One region of the Lentzea sp. NPDC004789 genome, then DNA from elsewhere that is predicted to be linked to it. Evidence: riboswitches for the same ligand, from Rfam matches in the RefSeq annotation. Region 1 holds a riboswitch; each other region holds the start of a gene.
The links. Region 1 has a riboswitch for cobalamin ahead of cobN (cobaltochelatase subunit CobN). Riboswitches for the same ligand answer to the same signal wherever they lie in the genome.

Region 1 (2,259 bases):
TGCTCCCGCATGGCCTTCAGCAACCGCACGGTCGACGCCGGCGTGTCCAGGCCGACCGCGTTGCCGATCCTGCTGTGCTTGGTCGGGTACGCCGACAACATGACCGCGATCCTGCGGTCCTCCACCGGGATGTGGCGCAGCTTGCCGTGCCGGACCGCGATGCCCGCGACGCGCAGCGCCCGTTCGGGATCGGCCACGTACACGGTGAGCCCGTCGGAGTCGATCTCCTTGAACGAGAACGGAACCGTGATGATCCGCCCGTCGAACTCGGGGATCGCCACCTGCGTCGCGGTGTCCAAAGGAGACAGTCCGTCGTCGTTGGAGTCCCACGACTCGCGGCTGGAGGTGAGGCACAACCCCTGCAGGATCGGCACGTCCAGCGCGGCGAGCGCCCCGACGTCCCACGCGTCGTCGTCCCCACCGGCACTCGCCTTGGCGGGGTTCGTGCCACCGGCCGCCAGCACCGTGACGATCAGCGCGTCCGCCTGCCCGAGCGTCTCCAGCAGCTCGGGCTCGGCGGTGCGCAACGACGAGCAGTAGACCGGCAGCGGCCTGCCGCCCTTGGCCTCGATCGCGTCGCACAACGCGTGCACGAACGCCGTGTTCCCCGCGACGTGGTGCGCCCGGTAGTAGAGCACCGCGACCGTCGGGCCTTCGTTCGACGGCTCGCGCTCCAGCACACCCCAGGTCGGCGTGGCCTGCGGCGTGGCGAACCCGTGCCCGGTCAGCAGAATCGTGTCTTCGAGGAACTTGTGCAGCTCGGCGAGGTTCGCGGCCCCACCGTGCGCCAGGTAGAGGTGCGCCTCGGCGCACACGCCGCCGGGCACCGTCGACAGCTCCATCAGCGCCGCGTCGGGCTGCTGCTCACCGCCCAGCACCACCACGGGCAACCCGCTGGCCAGCAGCCAGTCGAGCCCTTCCTCCCACATCCGGCGCCCACCGAGAATGCGCACCACGACCAGGTTGACGTCCTGGACGAGCGCGGGCAGGTCGTCGGCCGTGAGCCGCGCGGGGTTGCCGAGCCGGTACTCGGCACCACTCGCCCGAGCCGACAGCAGGTCGGTGTCGGAGGTCGACAGCAGCAGGATCACGCAGGCTCCATCCCTCGTGGGGTCCTCGCCCCAGGTTGCGGGTGACAGGCGAAGCGGAGTTCCTGACTCCCAGCTGCCGCTGGTCACAGTGGCGGGACCGCGCCGGATTCACACCGGCTTCCTCCTGCGCTTCGTCGTTCGGGCTCACCCTAACCGGCGGGTTACAGTCCGACCTATGCGTACTCACCCGGATGCCTGCCCAGGCGCCGTCGAGCTGCACCAGGCGGCCGACGGCGGTCTCGCGCGCATCCGGGTCCCCGGCGGCACTCTTTCCGCTGCTCAGTGGGACGCGGTCCGGGTCGCGGCGCTGGAACTCGGCAACGGCTCGCTGGAGCTGACCTCGCGGGCGAACCTCCAGATCAGGGGCCTCGCGGACGGCGTCGAGCTGGGTGCGCGCCTGCGTGCCGCGGGCCTGCTGCCCTCCGACACGCACGAACGCATCCGCAACGTCATCGCCGCGCCGCTGGAGGACAACCAGGCGCTGGTCGACGCACTGGACGCGGCCCTGTGCGCGGACCCGGCGCTGGCCGCGCTGCCAGGGCGTTTCCTCGTCACGGTCGGACTGTCGGTGAGTGGGCTCGGGGGCGACTTCGGGCTGGTCAGCGACGTCGAGGCGGACCGGGACGGCGACAGCGGGCCGGTCGGCGACGCAGCCCCGCCTCGCACCGCCCTCCTCCTCGCCGGTACCGATACAGGTGTCCGCGTCACCGACCCCGTCGACGCCCTGATCACCGCCGCCCGCCTCTTCCAGGAGATGCGCGGCACGGCCTGGCGCCTGTCCGAAGTGGACGACGGTGTGCGAAAGATCACCGAGCACTTCGGCGCCACCGATGCCCCGCGGATCACCCCGGCTGTGACACCGGTCGCACCTTCGGCTTCGACGCCGGGCGTTCCGCTGGGCCGCCTCGACGCCCACCAGCTCCCCGGTGTCCCGATCCGGCTGACCCCGTGGCGCAGCCTGGTCGTGCCCGCGGGCACCGACGTCTCCGGCCTGATCACCGACCCCGCCTCGCCCTGGCACGGCGTGAGCGCGTGCACCGGCCGCCCCGGCTGCGTCAAGTCGCTGTCCGACGTGCGCGCCGACGTCCACGCCTGGCTCGGCCGCCCGGAATTGTCAGACCCTTCTGCGACGATTGGAGTGGGGACCCGATCCCCCCAGGGGGCCCTC
Region 2 (2,259 bases), on a different contig from region 1:
GGTCCCGCTCCACGGCAAGGATCCCGCGTCCGGCAAGGAACAGGTCTGGGTCGGCCGCGTCGTGTGGCAGGCGCGGACCATGAAAGAGATCACGATGGCGGTCTACGGTCCGTTCGGCCGCAAGATGTCCACCGGTGAGTCCGTGTTCGACGCCCTGCTCAAGATCCGCGGTGAGCTGGAGAACCCCGAGCAGCACAGCCCGCCGTGGAAGGTCCTGGTCAAGGGTTCCCGGCGGGACGTGTGGCACGTCGGGTACAAGGTGTCGAGGTTTCCCGGCGACCGGGCCGAGGTCCTCGTGCCCGGCGAGAAGGCGACCGAGTCCGTCGACGTGCTCGCGATGCTCGAACCGCACGACATCCCGAAGTTCGGCCTGGTCGAGCACCAGATGGCCAACTGCATGGAGTACTTCCGCCGTCTCGAACCCGGCTTCGGCGGGGGAGGCTCCTCGTAGCCGGAGGTCAGGCCAGCCAGAGGACGAGGCCGGCCAGCAGCAACCAGTGCTGGCCGGCCACCGCCACGGCACGCCAGCCGGGCTTGGCCAGGCGGGAGAGTCCAAGGCTGATCGGCATGAACACCAGCCCCACCCCGAAGAACGCTTGGGGCACCACCCAGTTGCCGTCGGACGCGATGAGCAGCATGCCCATCAGACCGGCCAGGAACGCGCCGAGGTAGATCGCCACGTCGCGGCGCCAGAGCAGCACCAGCAGCGGTGCCACCGCGACCGCCCAGCCGATCAGCGCCTGCGGCAGCGTCAGGCAGAACTCCGGCGTGCAGTAGAGCCGGTCCAGCGCTGCCGGGATCTCCTCGGCCCAGATGGCACCGGTCTGGAATCCGGTGACGAGCAGGGCGAACGCGATGAAGGCGGGGCTGTTCTTCTGCTCCGTGTCCCGGCCGCCCCGTTGCCGCTGGCGCCGCAGCCGTCTCTTGTCCCCGCTCCCCATGCCTGTTAGACGCATCTCGCGGTGCATTTGTGCAGTGATGTGTGGGTTAGGGTGAGCGGGTCGTGCACGGGGGAAGACCGGTCGAAGTCCGGCGCTGACCCGCAACGGTAGGTCCCACCTCTGCAGGGACGAGCCCGAACACCCGCACACGGCTTTCCATCCGGGAACTCCTGCCGTGGACTGCGGGAAGGGCTGTCAGTGATCGCGAAGATCAGCGCGCTCGTCGGCGTGCTCGCCGTCAGCATCGTGGCGGGCGTTGCGCTCGGCCCCGTCTCCATCCCGTTCGGCGTCACGGTCGACCTGCTGCAGGCGGCCGTCACCGGCGGCACGATCCCCGCGGACCTCGCCGGGCAGTACCACATCGTGTGGGACATCCGGTTGCCGCGCGTCCTGCTGGCAGCGGTCGTCGGAGCCGGGCTGAGCACGGTCGGCGTCGCGATCCAGGCGATGGTCCGCAACGCGCTCGCAGACCCTTACGTGCTCGGGATCTCGTCGGGCGCGAGCGTCGGCGCGACGGCGGTGGCGACGCTCGGCGTGTTGTCCGGGTTCGGCGTCTACGCGCTGTCGACCGGGGCGTTCCTGACCGGACTCGGTGCCACCGCGCTGGTCTACCTCACCGCGCGCACGAGTCGAGGGCTCACACCGTTGCGGCTGGTGCTGACCGGAACCGCGCTGGCGTACGGGTTCTCGGCCGTGGCGATGCTGCTGGTGTTCCAGGCGCCACGCGGGGAAGCGGCACGGGCGGCGATGTTCTGGTTGCTCGGCAGCCTGGGCGGAGCGGACTGGAAGTCGTTGCCCGTGGCCACCTCGGTGACGGTGCTGGGGATCGTCCACCTGCTCACCAAGGCGCGGCCGTTGAACGCGCTGGCGATGGGCGACGAGACGGCGACCACGCTGGGTGTCGAGGTCGACCGGTTCCGCACACAGCTGTTCGTGGTCACCGCGGCGATCACCGGTGTGCTGGTGGCGGTCAGCGGCGCGGTGGGCTTCGTCGGGCTCATGCTGCCGCACCTCACGCGCATGGTCGTGGGCGCGGACCACCGCAGGGTGCTGCCGCTCGCACCCCTGGCCGGGGCGTCGTTCCTCGTCTGGGTCGACGTGGCCGCCCGCCTGCTCGCGGCACCGGAAGAGCTGCCGCTGGGCGTCATCACGGCCGCGATCGGCGTGCCGTGCTTCATCTTCCTCATGCGCCGCAAGAGCTACGTGTTCGGGGGACGTTGATGCGCGTCGAGCTCACCGGCGTCACGGTCCGCGGGATCGTCGCGGACATCACGCTCAACGCCTCGGCCGAGGTCGTCGGCATCGTCGGCCCGAACGG
Region 3 (2,259 bases), on a different contig from region 1:
CCGCGCGCCGCGCGTTCCGGCCGTCCGCGATGAACGCCGGCCCGGACCGGCGGGGCCGGCCGGTGCTGACCGCCATCGCGCTGACGTGGCTCAACCCGCACGTCTACCTCGACACGGTGCTGCTGCTCGGCTCGATCGCGGCCGGGCGTTGGCTGTTCGGGGTCGGCGCGGTGGCCGCGAGCGTCACCTGGTTCGTCGCGCTCGGGTTCGGCGCGCGGCTGCTGAGCCCGTGGTTCGCGAAGCCTCGGTCGTGGCGGGTGCTGGACGGCGTGATCGCCGCCGTGATGATCACTCTCGGGGTGACCCTGCTCGCCGGGTGGTGATCATCACCAGCACCGCCGCCACGGCCAGCACCCCGCTCGTCACAGGTGCCGCGGCACCGGCTCCGAGGGACGCCGAAGCGAGCACCGCACTGACGAGAGCACCCGCGAGGACTTTCCGATGATGATCACCCACGTGGCCGACCATAACCCACGACACGCGCATGTTGGGTGGTGATCCAGACCCCACCCCCACATGTAGTATCTGCCGCGCTGGTGGTTCACCGCCCTGGAGCAACGGGCCGGTGAGGCAAGAGGGAACCCGGTGCAAGTCCGGGACTGCCCCGCAGCGGTGAGTGGGAACGAAAGCCGTCAACGAAGCACTGGGTCGCGAGACCTGGGAAGCGACGGCCGGTAGGCGCGAGGAACACGCCCACGAGTCCGAAGACCTGCCACCGGTGTGCGCGCAAGCCTGCGCGCACGACACGGTGCCCCGAGGGAGGGCGGCTGTGTGCCCTCGGTGGCGCGCGCCCGCACTTCCTCCGGCCCAGCTCGCGAGGAGAGAGCGTGCCCGACCGCCTTTCAGTGGTCATCCAGGAAGCGTGTGCCGACCTGCCCAACGCGTCGGCCGAGGCCGTGCTGGCCGAGACCAAGCGGAACCTCTACGACGGCATCACCGACGCCGAGCTCGCCCTGGCGCCGATCATGGCCGCCCGCGCGATGGTCGAGCAGGACCCGGACTACTCGTTCGTCAGCGCCCGGTTGTTGCTGGACAGGCTGCGTGCCGAGGCCTGCGGCGAGCCGCTGTCGCACGCCGAGATGACCGAGCGCTACCCGTCGTACTTCGCGGCGTTCGTCCGCCACGGCGTCGAGCTCGGCCAGCTCGACCCGCGCCTGGAGGACTTCGACCTGGCCCGCCTGGGTGCGGCGCTGCGACCGGAACGCGACCTGAACTTCCAGTTCCTGGGCCTGCAGACGCTGTACGACCGCTACTTCCTGCACCACGACGGCCGCCGCTACGAGCTGCCGCAGGCGTTCTTCCTGCGAGTCGCCATGGGCCTGGCGCTCGGCGAGGACGACCGCGACGCCCGCGCGATCGAGTTCTACGAGCTGCTCTCGTCGTTCGACTTCATGTGCTCGACCCCGACGCTGTTCAACTCGGGCACCACGCGCCCGCAGCTGTCGTCGTGCTTCCTGACCACTGTGGACGACGATCTCGCCGCGATCTTCCACGGCATCGGCAACAACGCGCTGCTGAGCAAGTTCGCCGGTGGTCTCGGCAACGACTGGACGCCGGTGCGCGGGATCGGCGCGCACATCAAGGGCACCAACGGCAAGTCGCAGGGCGTCGTGCCGTTCCTCAAGGTCGCCAACGACACCGCGGTCGCGGTCAACCAGTGCTTCGCGCCGGAAACCGGTGTCTACACCGCCGACGGAGCCAAGCCGGTCAAGGACGTCCGGGCCGGCGACCTCGTTCTCGGCGTCAGCGGCAACTACCGCGAAGTCACCGACGTCATGTCCTACGACCAGACCGACCCGATGGTCGAGGTGAAAGTCAAACACTCCGTCGAGACGTTGAAAGTCACTGCCGGGCACCCGTTCTACGCCATCAAGGGCGTGCCGCTGGAACAGGCCGACAGCCGAACACTCAAGTGGCTGGCCAACGGCAAGGTACGACCCGATTGGGTCGAAGCCGGACAACTGGAGAAGGGCGACTACGTAGCGCAGGTGATCCCCAGGGAGATCGTGCCGGTTCCTGGTCTCACCGACGACGACGCCCGGCTGTACGGGATCCTGCTGGGTGACGGGCATCTGGCGAAGAACGGCCTGGAGTGGGGTGTTTCCGGCAACCCGGAGCTGGATGTCCACCTCGACTTCCTGCGGGACTACCTGTCCTCACGCGAAATCCACTACTGGGAGGGGGACAGGAACAGCGACAACTACCGTCAGATCAGGTGGGCCTCCGGGCGGGGAGTCCGACGCGATGCGCAAAGCGGTC

Region 2: linked by a shared signal. The riboswitch ahead of ACWEIJ_RS11730 (FecCD family ABC transporter permease) and the one ahead of cobN (cobaltochelatase subunit CobN) in region 1 are both predicted to bind cobalamin.
Region 3: linked by a shared signal. The riboswitch ahead of ACWEIJ_RS06350 (ribonucleoside-diphosphate reductase subunit alpha) and the one ahead of cobN (cobaltochelatase subunit CobN) in region 1 are both predicted to bind cobalamin.

What each region holds. Positions count from the first base shown of each region.
Region 1 covers NZ_JBSGBE010000015.1:174,430-176,688, reverse strand. Annotated here, with positions in the region: gene cobN (cobaltochelatase subunit CobN) at 1-1,091, opposite strand, end outside; cobalamin riboswitch at 1,127-1,258, opposite strand; gene ACWEIJ_RS30670 (hypothetical protein) at 1,267-2,259, shown strand, end outside.
Region 2 covers NZ_JBSGBE010000004.1:270,957-273,215, forward strand. Annotated here, with positions in the region: gene ACWEIJ_RS11720 (hypothetical protein) at 1-451, shown strand, start outside; gene ACWEIJ_RS11725 (hypothetical protein) at 459-941, opposite strand; cobalamin riboswitch at 968-1,105, shown strand; gene ACWEIJ_RS11730 (FecCD family ABC transporter permease) at 1,140-2,162, shown strand; gene ACWEIJ_RS11735 (ABC transporter ATP-binding protein) at 2,162-2,259, shown strand, end outside.
Region 3 covers NZ_JBSGBE010000002.1:463,100-465,358, forward strand. Annotated here, with positions in the region: gene ACWEIJ_RS06345 (LysE/ArgO family amino acid transporter) at 1-323, shown strand, start outside; cobalamin riboswitch at 521-731, shown strand; gene ACWEIJ_RS06350 (ribonucleoside-diphosphate reductase subunit alpha) at 828-2,259, shown strand, end outside.